Rhodopseudomonas palustris: one gene and its partner. Each later gene encodes a partner of the first gene's protein in a complex. Links are inferred from orthologs where the notes say so. Each region holds a gene or a part of one and is shown on either strand. Other genes may lie near its edges. The genes, in order: RPPS3_RS12455 and pnp.

Evidence for each region.
Region 2: the proteins of RPPS3_RS12455 (region 1) and pnp are in contact, whole or in part, in a cryo-EM structure (PDB 9QH0), measured with the Escherichia coli proteins. The link is inferred for Rhodopseudomonas palustris from one-to-one orthologs.

Annotation. Positions count from the first base shown.
Region 1 is NZ_CP019966.1:2,696,150-2,703,788, reverse strand. Bases 1-3,713 are described here. They hold RPPS3_RS12455 (ribonuclease E/G), read left to right. Parts: upstream 1-342; coding sequence 343-3,513; downstream 3,514-3,713. Other genes in these bases: RPPS3_RS12450 (PGN_0703 family putative restriction endonuclease), read left to right, coding at 3,629-3,713. Outside these bases: more of RPPS3_RS12450, read left to right, coding at 3,714-4,648; RPPS3_RS12445 (dicarboxylate/amino acid:cation symporter), read right to left, coding at 4,753-6,090; RPPS3_RS12440 (biotin transporter BioY), read right to left, coding at 6,189-6,746; RPPS3_RS12435 (pyridoxal phosphate-dependent aminotransferase), read right to left, coding at 6,905-7,639. UniProt on the Escherichia coli protein: Endoribonuclease that plays a central role in RNA processing and decay. Required for the maturation of 5S and 16S rRNAs and the majority of tRNAs. Also involved in the degradation of most mRNAs.
Region 2 is NZ_CP019966.1:471,532-478,411, forward strand. What follows is about bases 3,423-6,376. They hold pnp (polyribonucleotide nucleotidyltransferase), read right to left. Parts: upstream 6,007-6,376; coding sequence 3,838-6,006; downstream 3,423-3,837. Other genes in these bases: RPPS3_RS02255 (methyl-accepting chemotaxis protein), read right to left, coding at 3,423-3,546; rpsO (30S ribosomal protein S15), read right to left, coding at 6,347-6,376. Outside these bases: katG (catalase/peroxidase HPI), read right to left, coding at 1-642; RPPS3_RS02250 (LysR substrate-binding domain-containing protein), read left to right, coding at 914-1,852; more of RPPS3_RS02255, read right to left, coding at 1,864-3,422; more of rpsO, read right to left, coding at 6,377-6,616; tRNA pseudouridine(55) synthase TruB, read right to left, coding at 6,619-6,880. UniProt on the Escherichia coli protein: Involved in mRNA degradation. Catalyzes the phosphorolysis of single-stranded polyribonucleotides processively in the 3'- to 5'-direction. Also involved, along with RNase II, in tRNA processing.

The DNA of each region.
Region 1 (7,639 bases):
CACATTCGGCACACCTGCCGGATGCCCTACTCCGGCTTAGCGCCTCGGCGCGGAGCCGGCCCATCAGCGAAACGACACGGCGGCCGATCGAGCCGCCACCTGTTCAGACGGGCCGACGCTTAATGCGCCAGACTGCGATGCCGAAACCGACCCACGCAAAGGCCGCGCCGCCGCGAAGCTCTCGCTTCGCTTTGCGCGTCGCCTCGGGTCTCCGACCGGCACGGCACACCGCGATGCGTTTCGGCCTTCCCCTCACCCCCGAATCAGGTGGACCGTCGCGTCTGCCGGCCGCGCTGCTTGCGCGAGCCGTTTCGCGCGCGCTTCGCCGACATGAGTTGAAAAATGGCCAACAAGATGCTGATCGACGCCACCCACCCGGAAGAGACCCGGGTGGTCGTGGTCCGTGGCAACCGCGTCGAAGAGTTTGATTTCGAAACCGCCCAGCGCAAACAACTCCGCGGCAACATCTATCTCGCAAAAGTCACCCGGGTCGAACCCTCGCTGCAAGCCGCCTTCATCGAATATGGCGGCAATCGCCACGGCTTCCTCGCCTTCAGCGAAATTCATCCCGACTATTATCAAATCCCGGTCGCCGACCGGCAGGCCCTGATCGAAGCCGACGAACGCGCCCACCGCGAAGCCGAAGAAGAAAGCGAGCAGCGCTCCAGCCGCCGCCGGTCGCGGCATCGCAGCCATCGCCGCCGCAACAACGGCGAGCGGGTGCAGAGCGAGATCGTAGAAGCCGTTGCCGACGTTGCGGCCGAGCAGCCGCACGAGGCTGCCGACCATCACGAGGCGCACGAGGTCGAGGCGCACGCCGAGGGCGAGCGCCTGATGCACGAGCTGCCGGAGGGTGAGACCGCCGAGCAGCACGACGCCGCGCACGCCTCCGACGATCACGAGCACCGCCACGTCGAAGCCGCGCCGTCCGAAGCACCCGCTCCGTCCGAGCCTGAGGTGAGCGCTGCAGCCGAGCCCGTCGCGAACGAGCAGCCGGCGGTTGCCGAAGCTCCCGCGCCGGTCGAAGCCCCGCAGGCCGCGGTGTCGCACGACGAGACCGACGCGCACGACGACGACCACGCTGAGGAAGGCGCCGGCTACGCCGAGGACGCGCCGTTCCCGATCGACGATCACCACGAGGCGGACGACGTCCACGGGGCGCACGACGATCACGCTGAAGCCGAGCACGAGGTCGAGACCGACTCCGAGGCGGAAGCCGAGGACGACGAGGAAGAGGACGACGAAGAGGAAGCCGAAGAGGACGTCGTCGAGTCCGTCGGCGGTGACGACGTGCTCGAGGAAGTGCCGGAACGCGCCTTCCGTCCGCGTCGGCAGTACAAGATCCAGGAAGTCATCAAGCGCCGCCAGGTGATGCTGGTGCAGGTCGTCAAGGAAGAGCGTGGCAACAAGGGTGCGGCGCTCACCACCTACCTGTCGCTCGCCGGCCGCTACGCTGTTTTGATGCCGAACACCGCCCGCGGCGGCGGCATCAGCCGCAAGATCACCTCGGCCCAGGATCGTTCGCGGCTGAAGGAAGTGGTGCAGGACCTCGACGTGCCGGAAGGCATGGGCGTGATCCTGCGCACCGCCGGCGCCTCACGGACCAAGCCCGAGATCAAGCGCGACTTCGAATACCTGATCCGGATGTGGGAGACGGTGCGCGACGTCACGCTGAACTCGCAGGCGCCGAAGCTGGTCTATGAAGAAGGCTCGCTGATCAAGCGCTCGCTGCGCGATCTCTACAACAAGGAGATCGATGAAGTGCTGGTGGCCGGCGAAGCCGGCTATCGCGAAGCCCGCGACTTCATGCACATGCTGATGCCCTCGCAGGTCCGCGCGGTGAAGCTGTATCGCGACGGCCAGCCGCTGTTCTCGCGGATGGGCGTCGAGAGCCAGCTCGACGCGATGTTCTCGCCGACCGTGCAGCTTCGCTCCGGCGGCTACATCGTCATCAACCAGACCGAAGCGCTGGTCTCGATCGACGTCAACTCGGGTCGCTCGACCCGCGAGCACCACATCGAGGATACCGCGCTCAAGACCAACATGGAGGCCGCCGAAGAAGTCGCCCGGCAGCTCCGGCTGCGCGACCTCGCCGGCCTGATCGTCATCGACTTCATCGACATGGACGAGAAGCGCAACAACCGCGCAGTCGAGCGCAAGCTCAGCGACTGCCTGCGGCAGGATCGCGCCCGCATCCAGGTCGGCCGCATCTCGCATTTCGGCCTGCTCGAAATGTCGCGCCAGCGCATCCGCGCCAGCGTGCTGGAAAGCTCGACCGAGCCCTGCCCGCATTGCGGCGGCTCGGGCCACGTCCGCTCGGTGTCCTCGGTGGCGCTGCAATTGCTGCGCGGCCTCGAAGAGGTGCTGATGAAGGGCGCCACGCACAATCTGATCGTGCGCACCCGCACCGACGTGGCGCTGTACGTGCTCAACCACAAGCGCGGCCATCTGCGCGACCTCGAGACCGGCTTCCGGGTGTCGCTGTCGGTACTGGCGGACCCGACCGTCAGCGGCCAGCAGTCGTTCGTGATCGACCGCGGCGAACAGGTCCACACGCTGGAGACCGCCAAGGCGCTGCTCGCGGCGCAGATCGCCGCCTCCCCGGCGCCGCTCGACGAGCCCGAGGATGACGACGGCTACGATTTCGAAGCCGAGATCGAGACCGACGAGACCGTCGGCCTCGCCGAGGATCAGGGCAGCGAAGCCGGCGAGAGCGAAGGCGAAGGCCGCAAGCGTCGTCGGCGCCGCCGTCGTCGGCGGTCGGGCGAGCCGCGTGACGCCGCCGAGGCCGGTGCAGTGGGCGAAGACGGCGAGCAGCCGTTCGTGACCGAAGGCGTCGAACAGGTCGGCGAAGCTGACGAAGGCGACGAGGCCGGTGAAGATGACAGCGAGGCCGAAGTCCGCGCCGACCAGGGCGAGAACGGCGAACGCCGTCCGCGCCGCCGCGGTCGCCGTGGTGGCCGCCGCCGTCGTGGCACTGCGGATGGCACCGAGACCGAGGCCGGCGTGGTCGGCTCGATCAGCGACGAACTGAACGCAACCGACGAAGCAGAATCCGCCGATGCGGTCGCCGACTTCGACGGCGGCAGCCCGTCGGTGCAGCCGAGCTTCGAACCGGCAGCCGAGACCGAACAGCCGCATCACGCCGCGCCGCAGGACACTGTGCCGTCCGAACCGCAGCACACGGCAGCCGCAGCCGCCGCACTCGACAGCGGCGACGCATCCGCCGAAGACGACAGCGCCGCGAAGAAGGCTGCGCGTCGCCGCTCCACGGTTCGCGAAAAGGTGAGCTTCGGCGCGCAGGCCGCCTCCGACGCAACGACGGAAGCTGCAGCCGACGTGCAGCCCGAGCCGACCGCTGAGGCCGAGCAGCCCGTAGCAGCCGCGCCTGCGGCAGAAGCCCCGGCCGCCGAGGCAGCAACGCAAGCAGCCGAGCAGCCCGCGCAGGAGCCCTCCTCCACCGCCCCGCGCCGGGTCGGCTGGTGGTCCCGCCGGTTCGGCGGCGGCAATTAAGCCGCCATCAAGACAACAGCTTCCAAAATGCCCGCGCACGCCGCGGGCATTTTCATTTCAGCCGCCAGCGGTCGGTTTGCGACCATCGCCACATTTCAAATCATGGATATTGCCCATGGATACTCGGCCTGAGAGCACCCCAAACAGTCGCCGCTCGTCATCGAGATTCGAAGTCGGCGAGCGGCTACGCCAGACCGCCTTTCTGGACCAAACGCTACCGACCCGTACTCGCTATCAGAACTCACCCTATCGGGTGGACCCGAGCGAGAAGGCGCAGCTCCTGGCGCCGATGATCAGGAGCACTGCCGAGCAGTACTTCTCGAAGTACAGAATTAGCTGGCACCGCCATGCCAACCACGCGCTGTCGTCTCAGCAATGCTGCCTCAACTTTCTGATGCCGTTGGCTGAACAGCCCGGCCGCCTCTCGCAATTGATCGGCCGCGCTCTCGACATCGCCCCGCCCGATATGATGCCGGTCGAAGATGGCCCTGACGGACGGCCATGGTACGTCGGCTTCGAATGGAACGGTGGCGGGCACGACTACCTGAACGAGAGTAAGAAGGGAAAGCCGCTTCAGCGCGGCGCCAACTCGACCTGCGCCGATGCCGTCGTCAGATTCTGCACGGATCAAGGCCCGGAATTTCTGCTGATCGAATGGAAATACACAGAAAAGTACGGAGCCCCGATCCCAAAGAAAGGCAACTGCGAACGATGCAGTCGCTATACCGCAATCGCATTCGATCCGAACGGACCGTTGAAACGGAATCCAATGCTCAATCTGACGGACTTCTTCTACGAGCCCTTCTATCAACTGCTCCGTCAACAGATGCTGGCGCACCGCATGCAGCTGGCGCAGCACGGTGGCGTGCGCCGTGTTCGGGTTCTGCACATCTCACCGGCCGGCAATCGCGCCCTGCACCGCGTCACCTCGCCCCCTCTGCGTGAGCTCGCATTGGGCACCGATGCGTTCGATGTATTCCGCTCACTCCTCGTGCGCCCGAACGATTTCGTCAATCGTACCATCGAGGATCTGTTTCTGCCGACTCTCCGCGAGGCAGGGGCAGACGATCCATGGGCCTCTTATTTGACCGAGCGCTATTGCTTCATGTCCGATGGCGCTTCCGTCGTCTCGTAGGACTCTGCGGACCGCTCACACCTGCGAAACAGAGCCCCCAAAACGCCGATGCCCGCGGCGAGCGCGGGCATCTCGTGATCAGAGCGAATGTTGCAGCGACGGCGTCAGCCGGTGGTGACGGCCGTCTCGACGTCGGACGGATCGATGGTGCGGTTGAGATTGGCGTGCAGGCGGTCGTGGTCGAGTTCGCCTTCCCACCACGACACGAACACCGCAGCAACACCGTTGCCGGTGATGTTGGTCAGCGCGCGGACTTCGCTCATGAACTTGTCGATCGAGAACACGATCGCCATCCCCGGCAGCAGCGCCGGATTGACCGCGGCGAGCGTGCCCGCGAGCGTCACGAAGCCGGCGCCGGTGACGCCGCTGGCGCCCTTCGAAGTCAGCATCGCCACCAACAGGATTGCGACCTGGTGGCTGAAGGTCAGTTCGATGCCGAGCGCCTGGGCGATGAACAGCGTCGCCAGCGTCATGTAGATATTGGTGCCGTCGAGGTTGAACGAGTAGCCGGTCGGAACCACGAGGCCGACCACCGACTTCGAACAGCCGAGCCGCTCCAGCTTTTCCATCAGCTGCGGCAGCGCGCTTTCCGACGACGAGGTGCCGAGCACGATCAAGAGCTCGTCCTTGATGTAGGCGATGAACTTGAAGATGTTGAAGCCGACGAACCGCGCAATCAACCCGAGCACCAGCACCACGAACAGCGCGGCAGTGGCATAGAACAACAGCACCAGCCCGAGCAGGTTGCTGAGCGCGGCCGGGCCGTATTTGCCGATGGTGAAGGCCATCGCGCCGAACGCACCGATCGGCGCCGCCTTCATCACGATGGCGATGACGCCGAACACCGCGTGCGCGGCATCGTCGATCACGTCGCGCAGCCGATGGCCGCGCTCGCCCAGCGCCATCAGCGAGAAGCCGAACAGCACCGCAAACAGCAGCACCTGCAGGATGTCGCCCTGCGCAAAAGCGCCGACCACGCTATCCGGGATGATGTGCAGCACGAAGTCGACCGCCTTCAGATGGCTGGCCTGATCGACGTATTTCGCCACCGCACCGGCGTCCGGTTTGGCGGCGAGACCGTGGCCGACCTGGAAGATGTTGCCGACGATCAGGCCGAGCAGCAGCGCGAAGGACGACACCACTTCGAAATACAAAAGCGCCTTGACGCCGACGCGGCCGACCTTGCGGGCGTCCTGAATATGGGCGATGCCCGACACCACGGTGCAGAAGATGATCGGCGCGATCACCATCTTGATCAGCTTGACGAAGCCGTCGCCGAGCGCCTTGATCCATTCGTTGGTGGCGAGGTGCGGCGACAGCCAGCCGACCAGCACGCCGACCACGATCGCGAACAGCACCTGGACGTAAAGCACCTTGTAGAAGGGCTTCGACTTGCCGCGTTGCGGCAGTGCTGGTGCATCGATATGGGTCGTTGCCGACATGGCGATCACTCCACTCGCTTGATGCCTGTCGAACGAAAAGACGTTGCTGGCCGACCGCAGGCAGTCCCGGTCGACCTAGTCGATTGAAGAACGAACCGTCAGCGTTGGCGGTCGACGATGCGGCGCACCGCGGGCAGCAAGGCCGCGCCGAGCGCGGACTTGACCAGCGAGCCGGCGAGGAACGGAACCACCCCGACCCACCACGCCTTGGTGAGGCCGAGATCGAGCCCGAAGGCGAGCCAGGCGAAGCCGAGCGTCAGAATGGTGAGGTGGCCGGCGAGCATTGCGGCGAACAGCTTGGCCACCGAGCGGTCGAAGCCGCGTTCGGCGCACCAGCCGACCAGGACGGCGGCGACCACGAAGCCGGCCAGATAACCGGCGGTCGGGCCGAGCAGCGGCGCCAGCCCGCCCACCGGCCCGGCGAACACCGGCAGGCCGGCGGCGCCTTCCGCCAGATAGGCGAGCACGGTCGCGGCGCCGAGCCGCGCGCCGTAGGCGGCGCCGATCAGCACCACAACCAGCGTCTGCAGCGTCATCGGAACCAGCGGCAGCGGCAGGTTGACCTTGGCGGACAGCGCCAGCAACACCGAGCCGAACGCGATCAAAACCGCGATCCGCAACCAGGCGGAGAATCCGTCCGTGCGCCGCGGCCACAAATCGGCTGCGAGCGCGGTGTGGCCGCCTATCCTGGGCGGCGCGGACGAACCGAGCGGCAAGGGAATTCTCCCGAGAGGAATTAGTCGCGGGAGCCTATAGCGACGAAATGCCGCTCAGATCAAGCAGCGAAATTGCCGATCCAGTCATTCAGACGAAATTATCGTGCAAGCCAGTCCGTGATCCGGCGCACCGCCTCGCGCATGTCGTCGGCCGAACGGGCGTAGGAAAACCGCACGAAACTCTTGCCGCGCACCGGATCGAAGTCGATGCCCGGGGTCGCCGCCACCCTCGCCTCTTCCAGCATCCGCTTGGTGAAGTCGTAGCTGTCGGCGGTGAAGGCCGAGACGTCGGCGTACAGATAGAACGCGCCGTCGGCCGGCAGGAACTCGGTGAGGCCCGCCTTCGGCAGGCCCTCGATCAGAATCGCGCGGTTCTCTTCATAGCCGCGCTTGACCGCTTCCATCTCGTCGCGGCCGTCGAACGCCGCCTCGGCGGCGATCTGCGACAGCGTCGGCACCGAGATCGCCAGATTCTGCTGCAGACGCTCGACCGGCCGCACCAGATTTTCCGGCAGCACCATCCAGCCGACACGCCAGCCGGTCATGCAGAAGTACTTCGAGAACGAGTTGATCACCACTGCATTCGGCGACAGCTCCGCAGCGGTGACCGCGGGGAACGCGTAGTCGAGACCGTGATAGATCTCGTCGGAGATGAAGCGGATGCCTTCGCTCTCGGCGACCGCGATCAGTTCGGTCAGCGCCTCGCGCGTCATCATCGTGCCGGTCGGATTGGCGGGGCTGCCGACCAGCACGCCCTTCAGCGGCGCCTTGCGGTGCGCGGCGAGCAGTGCTTCGCCGGTCAGCGCATGACGCGTCTCGCTGTGCGTCTCGAT
Region 2 (6,880 bases), 2.2 Mb from region 1 along the record:
CATCTGCACGGCGCCCAGCGGCTCGGAGAGCTGGCGCTCGCCGGAATAGCGCTCGTCGCCCAGCCAAGTGCCTTCCGGGCCCCAATACAGCTCTTCCGGCTCCCAGACGTCGGCGCGGCCGCCGGCAAAGCCGAAGGTCTTGAAGCCCATCGATTCCAGCGCGACGTTGCCGGTGAGGACCATCAGATCGGCCCACGAGATCTTGCGGCCGTACTTCTGCTTGATCGGCCACAGCAGCCGGCGGGCCTTGTCGAGGTTGGCGTTGTCCGGCCACGAGTTCAGCGGCGCGAAGCGCTGCTGGCCGGCGCCAGCGCCGCCACGGCCATCGGTGATGCGATAGGTGCCCGCCGAGTGCCAGGCCATGCGGATGAACAGGCCGCCGTAGTGACCGAAGTCGGCCGGCCACCATTCCTGCGAATCCGTCATCAGCGCGTGAAGGTCCTTCTTCACCGCCTCCAGATCGAGCTTCTTGAATTCTTCGGCGTAGTCGAACGCCTCGCCCATCGGGTCGGACTTTTTCGAGTTGTTGTGCAGCACCGAAATGTCGAGCTGATCCGGCCACCAATCACGGTTGCGGTGGCCGTGGCTGCCGCCTGAGAACGGGCACTTGCCTGCGCCCTTGTCATCCGTCTTTGCATCCATGGTGTCTCTCCGATCTCGCGTTGCAGTGTTTTCCCGGCGCAATGTGCTGGCGTCTTTGGAAAGTTTCATGACGCCGGCCAGGGCCGGGATCGAATTGAACGCCGCGAGCGTGGGGGATCGCCCGCGGCGTTGCTTCCTGGAGTGAAGGGTGTTGTGTTGGCCGTTCACCCCCCGGAAGTTGTGTTCCAGGTCCGGCATGCAGACCTTGGATCAGTTCTATCATCAGGTCCAGTCGAATTGATTTTGCTCCGCGATCAGATAAACTGATCGCATGATCTCCTTGAGGCAGCTTCGCTATCTGTCGGCCTTGGCCCGGCACGGCCATTTCGGCCGTGCCGCCGATGCCTGTTCGGTGACCCAGCCGGCATTGTCGATGCAGATCGCCGAGCTGGAGCGCACGCTCGGGGTGAAGGTGGTCGAACGCCGGCCAGGCGAAGTGTTTCTCACCGACATCGGCCGCGAGATCGCCCGGCGTGCCGAAGAGGTGCTGGCTGCGACCCGCGATCTGGTGGACTTCGCCCGCCACCGGGCCAAGCCGCTCACCGGCCGGCTCAGCCTCGGGGTGATTCCCTCGTTGGCGCCGTATCTGCTGCCGAAGGTGCTGCCGCTGCTGCAACAGCGTTTCCCCGAGTTGCGGCTGGAGCTGCGGGAAAGCCAGACCCGCCCGCTGGTGGCCGACGTGGTGAGCGGCGTGCTCGATGCCGCGCTGCTGGCGCTGCCTGCCGGGCATTCCGATCTCGACGCGATTCCGCTGTTCGACGACCCGTTCCTGCTCGCCGTGCCGGCCGAGGATCCGCGCTCGGAACAGACGCCGATCGGGGTCGAGGAGATCGACCAGTCGCGGCTGATCCTGCTGGAGGACGGTCACTGCCTGCGCGACCAAGCACTGGCGTTTTGCGCCACTGCGCGCAATCGCGGCATTCAGATAGGTAGTGCCGGCACCGCCAGTTTCGGTGCGTCCAGCCTGACGACGGTGATTCAGATGGTCGCGGGCGGCTACGGCATCACGCTGATCCCGCAGATCGCCGCCGAGGTGGAGCGCCGTGATTCGCGGGTGAAGTTTCTGCGGCTGCGCCGGCCGCAGCCGGGCCGCAGCGTCGGCCTCGTCTTCCGCAAGACCTCGCCGCGCCGCGCCGACTTCGAGGCCTTCGGCGAGGTGGTGAAGCAGGGCATCATCGGCGACGTGCGGCGAGAGACCGCCGTCGCCTGAGACGGGCCGGTTCAGCCGGCCGCGATCGCGGCGGCTTCGGCGGCGGCGCGCTGCATGCTCGACGACATCTCGCTGGTCACCGTGCTCTGCTCCTCGACCGCCGCAGCCGTCGAGCTGACGTATTCGCTGACGTTCTGGATCGCCGTCTTGATCTTGCCGAGCGCGCCGACGACATCGCCGGAAATGCTGGTGAGATTGCCGATCTCGGCACCGATCTTGTCGGTCGCCTGCTTGGCCTGATTGGCGAGGTTCTTCACCTCCGCCGCCACCACGGCGAAGCCTCGGCCTGCTTCGCCGGCGCGCGCCGATTCGATCGTTGCATTGAGGGCCAGCAGGTTGATCTGCCCGGTGATGTGATTGATCAGTTCGACGATGCCGCTCATCGCCTGAGCCGCATCGTTCAGCTGGTTGGCCTGCGAGTCGGCGGCATCGACTTCGCCGACCGCGTTCATCGCCGTCTGCCGCGACTTGGTCATTGCTTCGGAAATCTCGCGCACCGAGGCGTTGAGTTCTTCCGCCCCGGCCGCAACCGACTCCATCATGGCGCGGACGCGTTCATTGCCCATCCGGGTCAGCACCTGCCGCGTCGTGTCGGTGGCGTACTTCACCACCTTGAACGGACGTCCATTGAGATCGAGGATCGGGTTGTACGACGCCTGGATCCAGACTTCCCTGCCACCCTTGCCGATCCGCTTATATTCCCCGGCTTGGTAATCGCCCCGTCCGAGCGCTGCCCAAAATGCCCGATAGGCCGCGGTCTCACGCTCGGCGGGATCGACGAACATGCTGTGGTGGCGGCCCTTGATCTCGCCCAGCGAGTAGCCGAGCGCGTGCAGGAAGTTGTCGTTGGCGTCCAGCACCGTGCCGTCGATGCCGAACTCGATCACCGCCTGCGACTTGCGGATCGCCTCGATCTGGCCGGAGAAGTCGGCGTTCTTCAGCTTCTGCGCCGTGACGTCGGTTGCGTATTTCACCACCTTGAACGGCTTGCCGCGCGCATCGAGGATCGGGTTGTAGGACGCCAGGATCCAGACCTCTTTGCCGCCCTTGCCGATCCGCTTGAACTCGCCAGGGAAGTATTCGCCGCGGTTGAGCCGTGACCAGAATTCACGGTAGTCGCTGCCGTCGCGCACCGATGGCTCGACGAACATGCTGTGATGCTTGCCCTTGATCTCGCCCAATGAGTACCCCATCGCGGCGAGAAAGTTATCGTTGGCTGTGAGGACGGTGCCGTCCATCGCAAACTCGATCACCGCCTGGGCGCGACCGATCGCCGCGAGCTTGCCGGCGTCTTCCAGCGAGTGGGTCTTCGCGGCGGTGATGTCGGCTGCAAACTTCACCACGCCGGTCGGCTTGCCGCTCTTGTCGAGGATGGGATTGTAGGACGCCTGAATCCAGACCTCACGCCCGCCCTTGCCGATGCGATGGAATTCGCCGGACTGATACTGACCGGCGCGCAGCGCGGTCCAGAATTCGCGATAGGCCGGGCTGTCGTGCTCGCTCGGATCGACAAACATGCTGTGATGCTTGCCTTTGATCTCGGGCAGCGAGTAGCCGAGCGCGGCCAGGAAATTATCGTTGGCATCAATGACGTTGCCGTCGAGATTGAACTCGATCACCGCCTGGGAGCGATTGAGCGCCGCGAGCATTGCTGCCGCGTGGTCATGACCGGCCGAGCGGGTGAAGGAGAACATTCCAGACCTTTCTCTGATACGGCCTCGCACGATGGCGCGACCACGAGGCAGAAGCTGGTCGCCATTTTGGTGAAGACGTCGTTAAGGTTGGCCTAGCCCCAGGGAAGCAGGCTGCACTCAATTACCGAATTTATTGCAACCCAGGATTCGTACGGAGAACTAACAACACGCGCACTGGTAGCGACCGACATCCGCTGCCCTACGGAAGATGCGGCCAAACAAAAAGGGCGGCCCGGTGAGGCCGCCCTTGCTGGTGATTACTTGCTGCGACGGAGCGTCGCGCCGATGAGCTTACTCGCCGGCAGCCTGCGCGGGGGCTTCGCCTTCGGCCTTGGCTTCCGCCTTCTGCTTGGCTTCGAGGTCTTCGCCGGTGGTCTGATCGACCACCTTCATCGACAGCCGGGTCTTGCCGCGGTCGTCGAAGCCGAGCAGCTTGACCTTGACCTTGTCGCCTTCCTTGACGACGTCGGAGGTCTTCTGCACGCGGCCGGCGGCGAGCTGGCTGATGTGTACCAGACCGTCCTTGGCGCCGAAGAAGTTCACGAAGGCACCGAACTCCATTACCTTGACGACGGTGCCTTCGTAGATCTCGCCGACTTCCGGATCGGAAGCGATCGACTTGATCCACTTGATCGCGGCCTTGATCGACTCGCCGTCGGATGAGGCCACCTTCACGGTGCCGTCGTCTTCGATGTTGACCTTGGCGCCGGTCTTTTCGACGATCTCGCGGATCACCTTGCCGCCGGTGCCGATCACTTCGCGGATCTTGTCGGTCGGGATCTTGAAGGTCTCGATCCGCGGCGCGTGTTCGCCGAGCTCGGCGCGGGCGCGGTCGAGTGCCTTGGACATCTCACCCAGGATGTGGATGCGACCGTCCTTGGCCTGACCGAGCGCCACCTTCATAATCTCTTCGGTGATGCCGGCGATCTTGATGTCCATCTGCAGCGAGGTGATGCCCGCCTCGGTGCCCGCCACCTTGAAGTCCATGTCGCCGAGGTGGTCCTCGTCGCCGAGGATGTCGGACAGCACCGCGAAGCGTTCGCCTTCCAGGATCAGGCCCATCGCGATACCCGCGGTCGGCCGCTTCAACGGCACGCCCGCGTCCATCAGCGCCAGCGAGGCACCGCACACCGACGCCATCGAGGACGAACCGTTCGACTCGGTGATCTCCGAGACGACGCGGATGGTGTAGGGGAACTCGTGATGCGGCGGCAGCACCGGATGGATCGCGCGCCACGCCAGCTTGCCGTGGCCGATCTCGCGGCGCTTGGTGCCGCCGAGGCGGCCGGTCTCGCCGACCGAGTAGGGCGGGAAGTTGTAGTGCAGCAGGAACGTCTCTTTGTACGTTCCGGACAGCGAGTCGACGTACTGCTCGTCTTCGCCGGTGCCGAGCGTGGTCACAACCATCGCCTGGGTTTCACCGCGGGTGAACAGCGCCGAACCGTGGGTCCGCGGCAGCACGCCGACCTGGGCCAGGATGTTGCGGACGGTCTTGCTGTCACGGCCGTCGATGCGCTTGCCGGTGTCGAGGATGTTCCAGCGAACGATCTTGGCCTCGAGCTCCTTGAACACGCCGGCGATGCGCAGCTTGTCGTATTTCGGCTCCTGGCCTTCCGGGAAGAAGTGCGCAATCGCCTTCTCCTTGACCTTGCCGACCGCGGCGTAGCGATCCTGCTTGACCGGGATGGCGTAGGCGGCACGAAGCTCCTGCTCGACCAGGCCGAGCATTTCCTTTTCGATCTCGCTGTCGTCGACGACGGTGAGTTCGCGCGGCTCCTTGGCGGCCTTCTCGGCGAGGTCGATGATCGCGTCGATCACCGGCTGGAAGTGGCGGTGACCGAACATCACGGCGCCGAGCATGATCTCTTCCGACAGCTCCTTGGCCTCGGATTCGACCATCAGCACCGCGTCGGCGGTACCGGCCACCACCAGCTCGAGCTGGGTTTCAGCCATCTCGTCGAGCACCGGGTTGAGCACGTATTCGTCGTTGATGAAGCCGACGCGGGCGGCGCCGATCGGGCCCTTGAACGGCACGCCGGACAGCGTCAGCGCCGCGGAGGCGGCGACCATCGCCAGCACGTCCGGATCATTCTCCATGTCGTGCGACAGCACGGTCACGATGACCTGGGTCTCGTTGCGCCAGCCGTCGGCGAACAGCGGACGGATCGGGCGGTCGATCAGACGGGAGACCAGCGTCTCCTTCTCGGTCGGACGGCCTTCACGCTTGAAGTAGCCGCCGGGAATGCGGCCAGCCGCGTAGGCCTTCTCTTGGTAGTCGACGGTGAGGGGGAGGAAGTCGACGCCTTCACGCGGCGCCTTGGCGGCCACCACGGTGGCGAGCACGACGGTCTCGCCATAGGTCGCGACGACGGCGCCGTCGGCCTGGCGGGCGACCTTGCCGGTTTCAAGCTTGAGGGGACGGCCACCCCAATCGATTTCCACGGAATGGATATTGAACATCGGGTCTTTCTTTCATCGGTTGTCGGGAAGACCGGACGCCAAATACCAAAAGACCATGCGCAAGATGGCGAGACGCTGACTGCGCGAGTGCACAAACAGCGTCCGGCGATCCTGCCATGGTCTTCAGTTGGGAAATGGCGTTCATTCCTCCCGGCTGCGGGGAAGACGCATCGGTCTTCGGTCCCGCACGGCGGGCTGGAGGCCCGTTGACGAGCTCAACCGCCGGAATGCGACTGAGCCGACTGACACGGGCGGATGGAAGACTCGCCCGTGCGAACATCTTGCTTCGGCCGTCGCGGACGTGTCGTGGCACATCCGCTTTGGCCGGGTTTCCGACGCCTCAGCGACGGATGTTGTGCTTTTCGAGCAGCGCCTTGTAGCGCGCTTCGTCCTTCTTCTTGATGTAGTCGAGAAGCGAACGGCGCGTCGACACCAGCTTCAACAGCCCACGGCGGGAGTGATTGTCCTTGGTGTGGGTCTTGAAGTGCGTGGTCAGGTTGTTGATGCGTTCCGACAGGATCGCGACCTGAACCTCGGGCGAGCCGGTATCACCGGCCTTGGTGGCGCTGGTCTTGATGACTTCCGCTTTGCGTTCTGCGGTAATCGACATCGTCAGATACTTTCCTTGCGAACGGCCGAGCTGGCAGTCAGCCCGGTGAGGTTGAAAACGCGCTTGGGGATGAGCTCGCCATTGCCGACTTCGGCGAGGGCCAGAAGCCGGCCTGCCACCGTGACATAGACTGTGCCGCTACAATGAGGCGCATCCCGTCCGCGCAACAAAACGGCCTGGCCCCGATGGAGCCTTGCCGCATCAGCCCGAGTGACGGCCAGCGCCGGGATGTCGTCCAGCGCGGTCTCAACGGGCAGTAGCGCG